DNA from 4 places in the Comamonas aquatica genome. Region 3 is predicted to be linked to each of the others. Evidence: predicted binding sites of a transcription regulator. Region 3 holds the regulator's gene; each other region holds the start of a gene.
The links. The regulator sigma-54, encoded in region 3, starts transcription at its own class of promoters, with help from an activator protein. The targets are predictions, from matches to a motif close to TGGCANGNAANCTGCTTT.
Positions count from the first base shown of each region.

Region 1: KAQ61_RS17300 (P-II family nitrogen regulator) is a predicted target of sigma-54. The motif match lies at 2,809-2,826, and genes of this name have one in related genera.
Region 2: KAQ61_RS10155 ([protein-PII] uridylyltransferase) is a predicted target of sigma-54. The motif match lies at 2,192-2,209, and genes of this name have one in related genera.
Region 4: KAQ61_RS12945 (urease subunit gamma) is a predicted target of sigma-54. The motif match lies at 1,531-1,548, and genes of this name have one in related genera.

Region 1 covers NZ_CP072916.1:3,689,263-3,693,308, forward strand. The annotation lists gene KAQ61_RS17285 (YbfB/YjiJ family MFS transporter) at 1-79, opposite strand, end outside; gene KAQ61_RS17290 (LysR family transcriptional regulator) at 156-1,073, shown strand; gene KAQ61_RS17295 (YifB family Mg chelatase-like AAA ATPase) at 1,135-2,673, opposite strand; gene KAQ61_RS17300 (P-II family nitrogen regulator) at 2,880-3,218, shown strand; gene KAQ61_RS17305 (ammonium transporter) at 3,245-4,046, shown strand, end outside.
Region 2 covers NZ_CP072916.1:2,135,096-2,139,141, forward strand. The annotation lists gene purL (phosphoribosylformylglycinamidine synthase) at 1-1,021, opposite strand, end outside; gene map (type I methionyl aminopeptidase) at 1,263-2,078, shown strand; gene KAQ61_RS10155 ([protein-PII] uridylyltransferase) at 2,248-4,046, shown strand, end outside.
Region 3 covers NZ_CP072916.1:3,310,000-3,314,045, forward strand. The annotation lists gene KAQ61_RS15620 (methyl-accepting chemotaxis protein) at 1-1,239, shown strand, start outside; gene KAQ61_RS15625 (RNA polymerase factor sigma-54) at 1,432-3,012, opposite strand; gene lptB (LPS export ABC transporter ATP-binding protein) at 3,063-3,833, opposite strand; gene lptA (lipopolysaccharide transport periplasmic protein LptA) at 3,833-4,046, opposite strand, start outside.
Region 4 covers NZ_CP072916.1:2,738,310-2,742,355, forward strand. The annotation lists gene KAQ61_RS12940 (hybrid sensor histidine kinase/response regulator) at 1-1,497, opposite strand, end outside; gene KAQ61_RS12945 (urease subunit gamma) at 1,693-1,995, shown strand; gene KAQ61_RS12950 (HupE/UreJ family protein) at 2,059-2,676, shown strand; gene KAQ61_RS12955 (urease subunit beta) at 2,694-2,999, shown strand; gene ureC (urease subunit alpha) at 3,001-4,046, shown strand, end outside.

The DNA of each region.
Region 1 (4,046 bases), 380 kb from region 3:
TGGCCAGAAAGCCGGTGAGGAAAAGCGGAAGTTCGTTGCGTTGGATCACGGCGCGCAGGGTCGGGTGGCAGGAGTCCACAGCTTAGCGGCGTGCTGCATCTTGTCCAATGATTCAAAATGAAGGCAAAAATCTTCTTTCGTGATGAGGTGGTGGCATGCAACTCAAATCCCTGCGCATCTTCGAGGCCGTGTGCGAGACCGGCAGTTTCGGCGCGGCCGCGCAGCAGCTGCACACCGTGCAGTCCAACGTGACGGCCCACATCAAGAAGCTGGAGGAAGAGCTGGGCGCGCAACTGCTGGAGCGCAGCACGCCGGTGGTGCCCACCTCGGCCGGGCGGCTGCTGCGTGGCCATGCGCGGCACATGCTGGCCTCGCACGACGAGGTGCTGGCCCTGCTGCAGGGCCGCCAGGCGGCGCCGGGGGCGCTGTGCATCGGCTCCATGGAGACCACGGCCGCGCTGCGCCTGCCGCCGCTGCTGGCCCAGCTGCACCGCCGCCACCCCGGCATGGTGATGGAGCTGCGCACCGGCCCCACGGCCTTTCTGGTCGACGAGATGCTGGCCGGGCGGCTGGACTGCGCCCTGGTCGCCGGCCAGCCACCGCAGCCGCGGCTGCAGGCCTGGCCGGTGTTCCGCGAAACCCTGGTGCTGGTCGGCAGTGCGCCGCTGGCGCAGTTCCCCACGCCGCAGCAGCTGTGCCAGCAGCCCTTTCTGGCCTTCCGCCAGGGCTGCAGCTACCGCCAGCGCATCGAGCTGCTGCTGGCCAGCCAGGGCATCACCTCGGCGCGCATCATGGAGCTGGGTTCGCTGGACGCCATCCTGGGCTGCGTCGCCGCCGGCATGGGCTATGCGCTGCTGCCCCAGTCCGTGGTGCAGGCCCAGCAGGCGCGCTTTGGCGTGCAGGGCTGCGCGCTGCCCCCGGGGCTGACCGACATCGCCCGGGTGGACACCTGCCTGGTCACCGGCCCCGAGGCCAGCTGGTCACCCGCGCTGCGCGCCTGGGTGCAGCTGCTGCACGAGACCGTGGCACCGACCCAGGCCATGGCCGAAGCCGAAGAACTCCTGATGGCATAGCGCCCTGCGCAGGCGCAGCAAGCGCTGCAGGCCAATTTGGCAGGTTTTTTTGAGGCGACGCTCAGGGACTCGCGGGCACCAGGGTGCGGCGGTACTGCATGGCCTCGGCCACGTGGGCGCTGGCGATGTGGGGGCTGCCGGCCAGGTCGGCGATGGTGCGCGCCACGCGCAGCGCGCGGTGGGTGGCGCGGGCCGACCAGCCCAGGCGGTCGGCGGCCTTGCGCACCAGGGCGGCGGCGCTGTCCTCCAGCTGCAGGTGCTGCTCCAGCGCGTCGCCCTGCAGCAGCTGGTTGCTGCAGCCCTGGCGCTGCAGGGCCCGCGCCCGCGCCTGGGCCACGCGGGCCTGCACGGCCTGGCTGCGTTCGCCCTCGGTGCTGGCCAGCAGTTGCTCGGCCGGCAGGCTGTGCACCTCGACGTGCAGGTCGATGCGGTCCAGCAGCGGGCCGCTGAGCTTGCCCTGGTAGCGCGCCACCTGGTCGGGCGTGCAGCGGCAGTTGCGCTGGGCACTGCCCCAGAAGCCGCAGGGGCAGGGGTTCATGGCCGCAATCAGCTGGAAGCGCGCCGGGAACTCCGCGCTGTGCGTGGCGCGGGCGATGGTGATGCAGCCGGTCTCCAGTGGCTCGCGCAGGGCCTCCAGCGCGCTGCGGCTGAATTCGGGGAATTCATCGAGGAACAGCGTGCCATGGTGGGCCAGGGAGATCTCACCGGGCTTGGGCGGTGAGCCCCCGCCGACCAGGGCCACAGCGCTGGCCGTGTGGTGTGGGTGGGCGGTGCGGCGCTGGCCCCACTGCGTGGCCTGGAAGCGCCCGCACAGGCTGGCGATGGCCGCGCTTTCGACGGCTTCCTGCTCGGTCATGGGCGGCAGGAGGCCGGCAAACCGGTGGGCCAGCATGGACTTGCCCGACCCGGGCGGGCCGACCAGCAGCACGGCATGGCTGCCGGCGGCGGCAATCTCCAGGGCGCGCTTGGCCTGGACCTGGCCCTTGACCTCGGCCAGATCCAGCAGGACCCGGGGCGCCTGGCGCGGTGGCGGCAGCATGCGCTGCCAGCCCGTGCTGGCGCGGTCATGCGGGGTGGCACCCGGGGGCAGCAGTTGCGCCACCACATCCAGCAGGTGGGCGGCACCATAGACCTCGGCCTGCGGGGCGCAGGCCGCCTCGGCGGCGCTGTCCAGCGGCAGCACCAGGCGTGCCGGGGTCTGGCCCCAGGGCAGGGCCAGGCTGGTGGCCAGGGCCCCGCGCACCGGGCGCAGCTCGCCGGACAGCGACAGCTCGCCCGCGAACTCCCAGCCGTGGAGCCGCGCCGCATCGATCTGCCCGCTGGCGGCCAGGATGCCCAGGGCGATGGGCAGGTCGAAGCGGCCGGAGTCCTTGGGCAGGTCGGCCGGCGCCAGGTTCACGGTGATGCGCTTGTTGGTTGGAAATTCCAGGCCGCTGTTGACGATGGCGCAGCGCACGCGCTCGCGGGCTTCCTTGACCTCCACGTCGGCCAGCCCCACCAGGGCCAGGCTGGGCAGGCCGTTGGCCAGATGCACTTCCACGGTGACGGCGGGCGCTTGCAGCCCCAAAAGGGCACGACTTTGGACGCAAGCCAGGCTCATGGGGCGGTCCTCCCTCAAAAGGTGCACAAAAAAGCAGCACATGCCACCGTGGGTTTGCACTAAAGTGGTGCAACGCGCGATGTTTCCAGATGTGCACTGTAGAACGCGGGCCTGCTCCGCTGCAAGGCCGTTGGTTGGCACGCTCCATGCTTAAAGGGCTTGTCACAACACTTTTTACAACTGCCAGCTTCCCGGAGGAACGTCTTATGAAAATGGTGTCAGCCATCATCAAGCCCTTCAAGCTCGACGAGGTGCGCGAAGCACTGTCACAGCTTGGCGTACAGGGCATCACCGTGACCGAGGTGAAGGGCTTCGGCCGCCAAAAAGGTCACACCGAGCTGTACCGCGGCGCCGAGTATGTCGTCGACTTCCTGCCCAAGGTGAAGTTGGAAGCCGCGGTCGACGATGCCGTGCTCGAGCAGGTGATCGAAGCCATCGAAGGCGCAGCCCGCACCGGCAAGATCGGCGACGGCAAGATTTTCGTTTACGACCTGGAGCAGGTCGTGCGCATCCGCACCGGCGAGACCGGCAAGGAAGCCCTGTAACCCACCCCCTAATGCAAGAGACTGACATGAAAAAATCGCTCCCTGCCATCTCACTGGGTCTGGGCCTGCTGGCCGCCGCCACCGGTGCCATTGCGCAAGAAGCTGCCCCCGCCGTGGCGGTGGTGGCCGAAGTCGTCGCCGAAGCGGCCGCGCCTGCTGCCCCCGTCCTGAGCGCCGGCGACACCGCGTGGATGCTGACCTCCACCATGCTGGTGATCCTGATGGTCATCCCTGGCCTGGCCCTGTTCTACGGTGGCCTGGTGCGCTCCAAGAACATGCTGTCCGTGCTGGCCCAGGTGTTCACCGTGTTCTCGCTGATCACCGTGCTGTGGGCGATCTACGGCTTCTCGCTGGCCTTCGGCGGTGAAGGCAAGTTCTTCGGCAGCTTCGACAAGCTGTTCCTGGCCGGCATCACGCCCGACACCCTGTCGGCCATGCTGCCCACCATCCCCGAATACGTATTCGTGGCCTTCCAGTCCACCTTTGCCGCCATCACCGTGGCGCTGATCGTGGGTGCCTTTGCCGAACGCATCAAGTTCGCGGCCGTGATGATCTTCTCCGTGCTGTGGTTCACCTTCAGCTACATCCCCATGGCCCACATGGTCTGGGGCGGTGGTCTGCTGGCGGCCGATGGCGCGCTGGACTTCGCCGGCGGCACCGTGGTGCACATCAACGCGGCCGTGGCCGGCCTGGTGGGTGCCTACATGGTGGGCAAGCGCATCGGCTTCGGCAAGGAAGCCCTGCCTCCGCACAGCCTGACCCTGACCATGGTCGGTGCCTCCCTGCTGTGGGTGGGCTGGTTCGGCTTCAACGCCGGCTCCGCCGGTG
Region 2 (4,046 bases), 1.2 Mb from region 3:
CACGGCCGGTCGCGCCTTCGTCACGGATTTCGCCGCCGGCACCGGTCGAGGCGCCGGGGAAGGGCGAGATGGCCGTGGGGTGGTTGTGCGTCTCCACCTTCATCAGCACATGGTTGGTCGCGACCTTCTTTTGATAGCTGGGCGCGCTGACTGTGCCTGCCTTGGCATCGAATTGGGCCACGAAACGCTCGACCACATGGCCTTCCATGATGGAGGCGTTGTCGGAGTAGGCCACCACGGTGTGCTGGGGCGAGACGGCTTCGGTGTTGCGGATCATGCCGAACAGCGACTTGTCCTGCTCCACACCGTCGATGGTGAACTTGGCGTTGAAGATCTTGTGGCGGCAGTGCTCGGAGTTGGCCTGCGCAAACATCATCAGTTCCACGTCCGTGGGATTGCGCTTGAGGTCATTGAAAGCGTTGACCAGGTACTCGATCTCGTCGTCGGCCAGGGCCAGGCCCCACTGCTTGTTCGCGGTTTCCAGCGCCGCGCGGCCGCCGCCCAGCACGTCCACAAACTCCATGGGCTGGGCCTGCAGGGTGGAGAACAGCTGCTCGGCTTCGGCACGGGTGGCGAAGACCGATTCGGTCATGCGGTCGTGCAGCAAGGCCGCGATCTGCGCGGTCTGCGCTTGCGACAGCTCGGGCTTGCCGCCCAACAGGCCGGACTTCACCTCCACGCGGTACTCGGTCATGCGTTCGACGCGGAACACCTCCAGGCCGCAGTTGCGCGCGATGTCGGTGGCCTTGGAGGCCCAGGGCGAGATGGTGCCCAGGCGCGGGGTGACGACCAGGGCCACACCGTCGCTGCCGCCGACATACGGGTCGCCATACGTCAACAAGGCCGCCAGACGCTGAGCTTGCTCGGCGGTCGGGGCGGCCTCGGTGGCAACCAGGTGCACAAATCGGGCGCTGATGCCCGTGATCTTGGGGTGGATGGCGACCAGATCGGTCAGGAGTTGCTGGGCGCGGAACGAGCTCAGGGCGTTTCCACCCTCAAACTGAGTCAAATGCAAGGTCACGAGGCGGCCTGTTTATGTGAAGGCTGGTCAAAAGCGCCCCGCCCTGAGGACAAGCACCAAGGCAGGGACGCTGAATTGAGAGAGTTGCGATTTTACCGGGTCGAATACCCTATATATGGAAAGCAATATGAGCAGGGGGAATAGACACATGCTTTGCACACAATCGCCAACACCCTGCTAGCAACTTCCCCAAGCGGGCCTGTGCCGCCACCGAAAGCCGGCCGATGGAATAATCCATGGCATGAGCATCACCATCAAAACCCCGCAAGACATCGAGCGCATGCGCGTTGCAGGCCGACTGGCTTCGGAAGTGCTGGACTACATCACCCCCCACATCAAGCCCGGCATCACCACCGCAGAGATCGACCGCCTGGGCGCCGAGTGCATGGCCCAGCAGGGCACCCGGTCCGCCACCATCGGCTACCAGCCCCCGGGCTACCCGCCCTACCCCGGCCACCTGTGCACCTCGCCCAACCATGTGGTGTGCCACGGCATCCCGAACGACAAACCGCTGAAAAAAGGCGACATCGTGAACGTGGACGTCACCGTCATCACCGAAGACGGCTGGTACGGCGACAACAGCCGCATGTTCCAGATTGGCGAAGGCACGATTGCAGGCAAGCGCCTGGACAGGCTGACGTTTGAAGCCATGTGGCTGGGCATCCAGCAAGTCAAACCGGGCAACACCTTGGGCGATATTGGCCACGCCATCCAAACTTTTGCCGAAAAGCACAACCTGTCGGTGGTACGCGAATACTGTGGCCACGGCATCGGTCAGAAATTCCACGAAGAACCCCAGGTGCTGCACTACGGCAAGCCCGGCACGGGCACGGTGCTGGAAGAAGGGATGGTCTTCACCATCGAGCCCATGCTGAACCTGGGCAAGCGCGAGGTGAAGGAACTGGGCAACGACGGCTGGACCATCATCACCAAGGACCGCAGCCTGTCGGCCCAGTGGGAGCTGATGCTGGCCGTGACCCAGACCGGCTACGACATCCTGACCTGGTCCGAGGGCTCGCCCACGCCGCCCGACTTCATCAGCGGCATCCGCACCTGATGCGGCACCGGCCCTGACGCCCTGTGACAAGGCAGTCCCGCTGCAGGCGGACTGCCTTTTTTCATGGCGGGATCGTGCACACTCGGGCTCCAGGTCCATGCCGCCGCCACGCCTTGCATATTTCTTGCTTGCCTGTGGTCCAGTTTTTGCCTGACAGGTCTTTCTTGCCATGAACATCGAACTCGGCGCCCTGCGCACTGCCTACCGCCAGGACAAGGCGACCCTCACCGACGCCTTGCGCACCCCTGCCAGCAGCACCCGGGGCATCCGCAGCGTGCTGCAAAAGCTCTCGCGGCTGACCGACCAGCACCTGTGTGCCATCCGCGCGGCCAGCGGGCTGCCGGCCGAGGTGGCCCTGGTGGCCGTGGGCGGCTATGGCCGCGAGCAGTTGTTCCCCGCCTCCGACGTGGACGTGCTGTTGCTGCTGCCCGGCCACAGCACCGAGGGGCACGCCCCGCTGAAGGAGGACCTGGAGCGCTTCATCGGCGCCTGCTGGGATGCGGGCCTGGAAATCGGCTCCAGCGTGCGCACCATCAGCGAATGCGTGGCCGAGGCCCAGAACGACGTGACCGTGCAAACCTCGCTGCTGGAAGCCAGGCTGATCGACGGCGATGCGGCACTGTTTGCCGAATTCCAGCGCCAGTACCGCGCCTCGCTCAACCCCAAGGCCTTCTTCACCGCCAAGACGCTGGAGCTGCGCCAGCGCCACATCAAGCACGAGGGCACGCCCTATTCGCTGGAGCCCAACTGCAAGGAATCGCCCGGCGGCCTGCGCGACCTGCACACCATCCTGTGGGTGGCGCAGGCCGCCGGCCTGGGCAGCAACTGGCGCGAGCTGGCGGCCAGCGGGATTGCCACCGAGTTCGAGGCGACGCAGCTGGAGCGCAATGAGGCCACGCTGAGCCTGATCCGCGCCAAGCTGCACGCCCTGTCGGGCCGGCACGAGGACCGGCTGATCTTCGATTTGCAGACCGCCGTGGCCGAGTCCTTCGGCATCCAGAGCCACACGCCCGTGGGTGAGACCATGCCCGTGCGTGCCAGCGAGGTGCTGATGCGCCGCTACTACTGGGCGGCCAAGGCGGTGATGCAGCTGCAGCAAATCCTGCTGCTGAACATCGAGGAGCACCTGTACCCGAACAATGCCGAGCTCAAGCGCATCGACGACCGCTTCTTCGACAAGGACGGGCTGATCGAGGTGGCCAGCGACGACCTGTACCAGAAGGACCCGCAGGCCATCCTGGCGACCTTCCTGACCTATCAGAAGTCGCCCGGCCTGCGCGACCTGTCGGCACGCACGCTGCGTGCCCTGTACAGCGCGCGCGACCTGATGGACAACACCTTCCGCCAGGACCCGGTGAACCGCGACACCTTCATGCAGATCCTGCAGGAGCCGCGCGGCCAGACCCATGCCTTCCGGCTGATGAACGCCACCTCGGTGCTGGGGCGCTACCTGTGGTCCTTCCGCCGCATCGTGGGCCAGATGCAGCACGACCTGTTCCACGTCTACACCGTGGACCAGCACACGCTGATGGTGCTGCGCAACATGCGGCGCTTCTTCATGGCCGAGCACGTGCACGAGTACCCGCTGTGCTCGCAACTGGCCAGCGGCTGGGACAAGCCCTGGCTGCTGTACCTGGCGGCGCTGTTCCACGACATCGGCAAGGGCCGCGGCGGCGACCACTCCGAGATCGGCGCTATCGAGGTGCGGCGCTTCGCCCGCCAGCACAACATGGCCGCCGAGGACGCCGAGCTGGTCGAATTCCTGGTGCGCGAGCACCTGCAGATGAGCACCGTGGCGCAAAAGCAGGACACCAGCGACCCGGACGTGATCCGCGCCTTTGCAGAGCGCGTGGGCACCGAGCGCCGCCTGACGGCGCTGTACCTGCTGACCGTGGCCGACATCCGCGGCACCAGCCCCAAGGTCTGGAACGCCTGGAAGGGCAAGCTGCTGGAAGACCTGTACCACGC
Region 3 (4,046 bases):
GCGCATGCCCAGGCGGACCTGGTGCTCAAGCCCATGAGCGCCCTCGCGCCGGCGCTGACGCCGGCCCTGATCGAGCAGCTGACCAGCCAAGGCCAGAGCGCGAACGTCACCATCGGTGATGCCGAGCAGATGCTGTATGCCGTCAAGGTCGAGGGCACACCCTGGGTGCTGGCCATCGGTATCGACCGCGCCGAGGCCACCGCGCCGCTGCGCCACCTGCTGCAGGTGGCGGCGGCCATCACCGCGCTGTGCCTGGTGGCGGCCGTGGCCCTGGTGTCGGTGGCCGTCAGCCGCCAGCTGCGCCGTCTGGCCATGGTGCGCGATGCGCTGGAAGACATCGCCTCGGGCGAGGGGGATCTGACCGTGCGCCTGGACAACAGCGGCAAGGACGAGCTGGCACAGATCGCCACCGCCTTCAACCACTTCGTGAACAAGATCGCCGCCGTGCTGCTGCGCATCCGCACCGCCTCGGAATCGGTGCGCCTGGCCAGCCAGGAAATCGCCATGGGCAACCAGGACCTGTCCTCGCGCACCGAGCAGCAGGCCAGCTCGCTGGAGGAGACCGCCGCGGCGATGGAGCAGCTCACCGCCACGGTGCAGCAGAACGCCGAGAACGCCCGCCAGGCCAACCAGCTGGCCAGCAGCGCCTCCTCCGTCGCCTCGCACGGCGGCAGCGTGGTCGGCCAGGTGGTGCAGACCATGGGCGGGATCGACGCCGCGTCGCGCAAGATCGTCGACATCATCGGCGTGATCGACAGCATCGCCTTCCAGACCAACATCCTGGCGCTGAACGCCGCCGTGGAAGCCGCCCGCGCCGGCGAACAGGGCCGCGGCTTTGCCGTGGTGGCCGGCGAGGTGCGCACCCTGGCCCAGCGCAGCGCCGCCGCGGCCAAGGAGATCAAGCAGCTGATCGACGACTCGGTCAACCAGGTCAACACCGGCAGCCGCCTGGTGCAGGAGGCCGGCGCCACCATGCAGGAAGTGGTGGACAGCGTGCGCCGCGTCACCGCCATCGTGGCGGAGATCAGCCACGCCAGCCAGGAGCAGAGCAACGGCATCGGCGAGATCAACGGCGCCGTCAGCCAGATGGACCAGGGCACGCAGCAGAACGCCGCCCTGGTCGAACAGGCCACCGCCGCCGCGCAGTCGTTGCAGCAGCAGGCGCACCAGCTGGCCGAGGTGGTCGGCGGCTTCAAGCTGGACCACGCGCCCGCCACGCAGGCCCTGGCCCTGCGCTGACACACCGCCGGGCACGCGCAGCGCGGGCCCGCGGGGTTTTAAAAAGAGAGCTGCTCGCGCGCTTGCATAAAAGGGTTCAGATGGTTTTCCATCTGAACCCTTTGTGTATGGAGCGCCAGCAGCTCTCTTTTTGATGATTGGCCGCTGTGTCGGTGCTGTCCCACCGGCTGCCCCCACCGGACCGGAACGCGTCTACAGCGCCTTGCGCAGGTTGGCCGGGGCGATCTTCAAGGCCTCGCGGTACTTGGCCACGGTGCGGCGCGCGCACTCGATGCCCTGCTCCTTGAGCATGTCCGCGATCTGGCTGTCGGACAGCGGTTTCTTCGGGCTCTCGGCCGCGACGAACTGCTTGATCAGCGCGCGCACCGCCGTGCTGGAGGCGTTGCCCCCGGTCTCCGTGCCCAGGCCCGAGCCGAAGAAGAACTTCAGCTCGTAGGTGCCGTGCGGCGTGGCCATGTACTTGGCCGTGGTCACGCGGCTGATGGTCGATTCGTGCAGGCCCAGTTCGTCGGCAATGTCGCGCAGCACCAGCGGGCGCATGGCCAGCTCGCCGTGCACGAAAAAGTTCTTCTGCCGGTCGACGATGGCCTTGGACACGCGCAGGATGGTGTCGAAGCGCTGCTGCACGTTCTTGATGAACCAGCGCGCCTCCTGCAGCCGCTGCTGCAGGCCGGCGTGCCCGTCGCTGCCCTTGTGGCTGCGCAGGGCGTTGGCGTACACGTCGTGCACGCGCAGGCGCGGCATCACGTCCGGGTTCAGCTGCACGCTGAACTGCGCCAGGCCATCCCCCCCCTTGCGCGCTGTTTTCTTGACGATCACGTCGGGCACGATGATGTGGCGCTCGACATCGGTGAAGCGCCGCCCCGGCTTGGGCTCCAGCCGAGCGATGACGCCCAGCGCGGCGCGCACCTTGGCCTCGGGCAGGCCGCAGGCCTGCATCAGCTTGCGCACATCGCGCCGCGCCAGCATTTCCAGCGGCTGGGCGCAGACCTGCAGCGCCACCCCCAGCATCTCGTCCTGCGGATCCTCGCGGTGCAGGTGCAGCAGCTGCAGGCGCAGGCATTCGGCCAGGTCGCGGGCGCCCACGCCCACGGGCTCCAGCGACTGCAGCAGGCGCAGGGCCACGGTGAAGCGGTGCACCAGCTCGTCCAGCTGCTCCAGATCGTCGGTGCCGGCCAGGCCCTCAGCCAACGCCTGCAGCGGGTCCTCGAGGTAGCCATCGTCGTTGAGGTTTTCGATCAGGAAACGCAGCGCATAGCGGTCGATCTCGGACAGGCGCAGCGACAGCGCCTGCTGGTGCAGGAAATCGGTCAGCGACTCGTGCGCGCCCGCCAGGTCCAGGGCCGTGGGGGCATCCTCGTCGTCATTGCGGTTGCCGCGCGCCGGGGCGTCGCCGCCCCATTCGCTGTCGTCGTGCGCGATGTCGACGCTGCCGTCGCCCTCCCAGTCGCTGGGCACGTCGCTGTCGGGCGCCGCGGATTCCTGGTCTTTTTGGCCTTCAGCGCTTGCGGCACCTGCGCTGTCTGCTATGGAATATGGTGTTTCGTCGACCGAGCCGCCCTCGTGCTGGGCGGGCTCGTCCGCGGCCTGCAGGCCGAACTCCTCGCGCGGGGCGTCGTCCGAGGCCAGCTCCAGAAACGGGTTGTCGTCGAGCATTTGCTCGACTTCCTGGGACAACTCCAGGGTGGATAGCTGCAACAGCCGGATGGATTGCTGCAACTGCGGCGTGAGCGCCAGATGCTGTGAGACCCGCAGTGACAAACCTGGCTTCAACGCTGTACCCCCTCGAACTTTCTTGTGATTGCCGACGCTGCCGGGCCAGACTACATGCGGAAGTGCTCGCCCAGGTAGACCCGGCGCACATCCGGGTTCTCGACGATCTCCTCGGGTGTGCCCTGGGCGAGTACTGTGCCATCGCTGATGATGAAGGCGTGGTCACAGATACCCAGTGTTTCGCGCACGTTGTGATCGGTAATCAGCACACCGATGCCGCGTTCCTTGAGGAAGCCGATGATGCGCTGGATCTCGATCACGGCGATCGGATCGATGCCGGCGAAGGGCTCGTCCAGCAGGATGAAGCGCGGGTTGGAGGCCAGGGCGCGCGCGATCTCCACGCGGCGGCGCTCGCCGCCGGACAGCGCCAGCGACGGCGACTTGCGCAGGTGCTCGACGCGCAGCTCCTGCAGCAGGCTGGTCAGTTGCTGCTCGATGGCAGCGGCACTCAGGGGCTGGCCGGCCGCATCCGTCTGCAGCTCCAGCACGGCGCGCACGTTGTCCTCGACATTCAGCTTGCGAAAGATCGAGGCTTCCTGCGGCAGGTAGGACAGCCCCAGGCGCGAGCGCTGGTGGATGGGCATGTTGCCCACGGACTGGCCGTCGATCAGGATGTCGCCGCCATCGCAGCGCACCAGACCCACGATCATGTAGAACGAGGTGGTCTTGCCCGCGCCGTTGGGGCCGAGCAGGCCCACCACCTCGCCCTTTTGCACCGTCATGGACACGTCCTTGACCACCTTGCGGCTGCCATAGGTCTTGGCCAGGTGGCGCGCCTCCAGCTTGCTGGTGGCACGCGTGTCACGAGAATCTTCTGCCATCACTGTCCTTGGGAGTTCAGACCACCCGACGGCTGCAAGGGCTGGGCCGGTGCCGGCGCGGGGCTGCTGCCCGGCGTGGACTTGGGCGCCAGGATGGCGCGCACGCGGCCGCCCGAGCCTGCGGGTGCCGACGAAGGCAGGTTGCTGCGCTTTTCGCCGTCGACCGTGAACACATCGGTCAGGTTGTTGTAGGTAATGACGCTGCCCATGATG
Region 4 (4,046 bases), 570 kb from region 3:
CAGGTAGTAGCGCCCGCGCGTGGCCCAGGCGATCAGCGGTGCGGCGACCAGGGCCACCACCATGGCGATCAGGGCCGAGAACGCCTGGGCCAGCGGCCCGAACACGCCCAAGTGGGCTGCGATCGACAGCCCCGAGGCCAGGCCCATGGCCCCCACACCCACGGGGTTGATGTCGTACAGGTGGGCACGCTTGAATTCAATGCCCCGGGGCGACCAGCCCAGCGGCTTGTTGATGACCAGGTCGGCCACCACGGCCATGATCCAGGCGATGGCGATGTTGGAGTACAGGCCCAGCACCTCGCCCAGGGCGCGGAACACGTTCATCTCCATCAGCATGAAGGCGATCAACGTGTTGAACACCACCCAGACCACGCGCCCGGGGTGGCTGTGCGTGAGGCGCGAGAAGAAGTTGGACCAGGCCAGCGAGCCCGCATAGGCATTGGTCACATTGATCTTGAGCTGCGAGATCACCACGAACAGCGCCGTGGCCGCCACCGCCCAGCCGTAGTGCGGGAACACGTACTCATACGCCGCCAGGTACATCTGGTTGGGATCGACCGCATGGCTGGCCGGCACGGAGTGCGAGATCGCCAGATAGGCCAGCAGCGCCCCGCCCAGCATCTTGGCCACGCCCAGCGCCACCCAGCCCGGCCCGCCCAGCAGCACGCCGGACCACCAGCGCAGCCGCGTGGTCTGCGCGCGCGCCGGCATGAAGCGCAGGTAGTCGGCCTGCTCCCCCATCTGGGTGATCAGGGCAATGCCCACGGTCAGCGCCGCACCAAAAAGAGGCAATGAAAAATGCGCACCCGCGCCCGACTCACCACCGTAGTGCACCACCTGCGCAAACGCACCAGGATTGCGCAGCAGCACGTAGACAAAGGGCACGACCAGCATCAGCAGCCACAGTGGCTGGGTCCACATCTGCAGCCGGCTGATCATGGACACCCCGTGCGTGACCAGCGGAATCACCACCAGGGCGCAGATCAGGTAGCCCCAGGCCGGCGGGATGTCCAGCGCCAGCTCCAGCGCGTAGGCCATCACGGCCGCCTCCAGCGCGAAGAAGATGAAGGTGAAGGTGGCGTAGATCAGCGAGGTGATGGTCGAGCCGATGTAGCCAAAGCCCGCGCCGCGCGTCAGCAGGTCCATGTCCACCCCGTAGCGCGCCGCGTAGACGCTGATGGGCAGGCCCGCCGCAAAGATGATCAGGCCGGTGGCCACGATGGCCCAGAAGGCATTCGCCCAGCCGTACTGCACCAGCAGCGTGGCGCCCACGGCCTCCAGGATCAGGAACGAGGCCGCGCCGAAGGCGGTGTTCGCCACCCGCCACGCGGACCAGCGCCGAAAGCGCTGCGGCGTATAGCGCAGGGCGTAGTCCTCCAGGGTTTCCGTCGCCACCCAGCCGTTGTAGTCGCGGCGCACCTTGACCACCTGCTGCGGCACGCAGGGGTCGGTCGAGGCAGGCGTCGCAGGCGCGGCGGCGGCAGGGGACTGGGTCATGGTGGGGTCAGCGATGCAGCTTCTGTGCCCGACTGGCACGGTGCTTGCACTGCAGGTGCCAGCCCTGGTGACCGCCCAGGCGCCGCACGGCCCGCCGTGTGTGCGCACGCCGGGCGGCATGCAGGCCGCGACATGGCATGGCCGCACCGCCCCCGTCCACGGGGCCGGCACTGCGGACCGATGGAGGGAATCGACATGGAATTAACGCCGCGAGAAAAAGACAAGCTGCTCATCTTCACCGCCGCGCTGCTGGCCGAGCGCCGCCAGGCCCGTGGCCTGAAGCTGAACTACCCGGAATCCGTGGCCCTGATCAGCGCCTTCGTCATGGAAGGCGCCCGCGACGGCAAGACCGTGGCCCAGCTGATGAGCGCAGGCCGCACCGTGCTGACGCGCGCCGACGTGATGGACGGCGTGGCCGAGATGATCCCCGACATCCAGATCGAGGCCACCTTCCCCGATGGCACCAAGCTGGTCACGGTGCACGAACCCATCGTCTGAGCGACCGCCCAGAACTTGCAGGCTTTTAGGCCTCCAGCCCTTATTCCACCAGCGCAGACAGCTATGAAAACCAAGAACCTGATCACCACCCTCCTCGCCACCGCGTCGGCCCTGCCGCTGAGCGCCCTGGCCCACGTGGGCGCGGACGGTGGCGGCCACCACAATTTTCTGGACAGCCTGGCCCACGCCTTCGCCCACCCCTTCGGCGGCGCCGACCACCTGGCGGCCATGCTGGCCGTGGGCGCCTGGAGCGCCCTGGCCTTTCCCCACCACGGCACGGCCTGGCGCGCCCCGGCGGCCTTTGTGGCCCTGCTGGTGGCCGGCTGCCTGGCCGGCTTTGCGGGCCTGCACGTGCCGGCCGTCGAGCCCATGATTGCCGCCTCGGTGCTGGTGCTGGGCCTGCTGGTGATGGTGCGGCAGAAGATGGCCTGGGGTGCCGCCGCCGCCCTGGTGGGGGTGTTTGCCTTCTTCCACGGCGCGGCCCATGGCTATGAACTGTTCGAGGACAGCGCCGCCGCTGCAGCCGGTGCAGTGCTGGGCATGGCGGCCGGATCGGCCCTGCTGCACCTGGGCGGCATGGCCCTGGGCCACCGCGTGATGCAGCGCCACCAGCTGTTAGCCAGGCTGGCGGGCGCCGCAACCGCCGTCCTGGGCGTGGCCCTGCTGACGCGTCTGGCCTGATCCCACGGAGGCACCGCATGATTCCTGGTGAACTGCTCCTGGACGAGGGGGCCCACCCCCTCAACCCCGGCCGGCGCACGGTCACGCTGCTGGTCAAGAACGCCAGCGACCGGCCCATCCAGGTCGGCTCGCACTACCACTTTGCCGAAACCAACGCCGGCCTGGACTTCGACCGCGCCAGCGCCCACGGCATGCGCCTGAACATCGCCAGCGGCATGGCCGTGCGCTTCGAGCCCGGCCAGCAACGCACGGTGGAGCTGGTCGACATCGGCGGCGACCGCCAGATCTACGGCTTTCGCGGCCTGATTCAAGGAGCACTTTGATATGGCCACCATGGACCGACGTGCCTACGCCGAAACCTTTGGCCCCACCGTGGGCGACCGCCTGCGCCTGGCCGATACCGAGTTGATCGTCGAAGTCGAGAAAGACTACACCCTGGCTGCGGGCGGCTATGGCGAGGAAGTGAAGTTCGGCGGCGGCAAGACCATCCGTGACGGCATGGCGCAAAGCCAGCGCACGCGCGAGCAAGGCGCGGTCGATACCGTGCTGACCAACGCGCTGATCCTGGACCACTGGGGGATTGTCAAAGCCGACATCGGCCTGAAGGGCGGCCGCATCGTGGCCATCGGCAAGGCCGGCAACCCCGACACCCAGCCGGGCGTGGACATCATCATCGGCCCGGGCACGGAAATCATCTCCTGCGAAGGCCATATCGTCACCGCCGGCGGCATCGACACCCACATCCACTTCATCGCCCCGCAGCAGATCGAGGAAGCGCTGACCAGCGGCGTGACCACCATGATTGGCGGCGGCACCGGCCCGGCCACCGGCACCTTTGCCACCACCTGCACGCCCGGCCCCTGGCACCTGGAGCGCATGCTGCAGGCCGCTGACGCCTTCCCCATGAACCTGGGTTTTCTGGGCAAGGGCAATGCCAGCCTGCCGGGCGGCCTGCACGAGCAGATCAGCGCCGGCGCCATCGGCCTGAAGCTGCACGAGGACTGGGGCAGCACGCCCGCGGCCATCAGCAACTGCCTGGATGTGGCCGAGGAGACCGACACCCAGGTCGCCATCCACACCGACACGCTCAACGAATCCGGCTTTGTGGAAGACACCGTGGCCGCCTTCAAGGGCCGCACCATCCACACCTTCCACACCGAAGGCGCGGGCGGCGGCCATGCGCCCGACATCCTGAAGGTGGTGGGCGAGGCGAATGTGCTGCCCTCGTCGACCAACCCCACGCGCCCCTACACCATCAACACGCTGGACGAGCATGTCGACATGCTGATGGTCTGCCACCACCTGGACGCCGGCATTGCCGAGGACCTGGCCTTTGCCGAAAGCCGCATCCGCAAGGAGACGATTGCGGC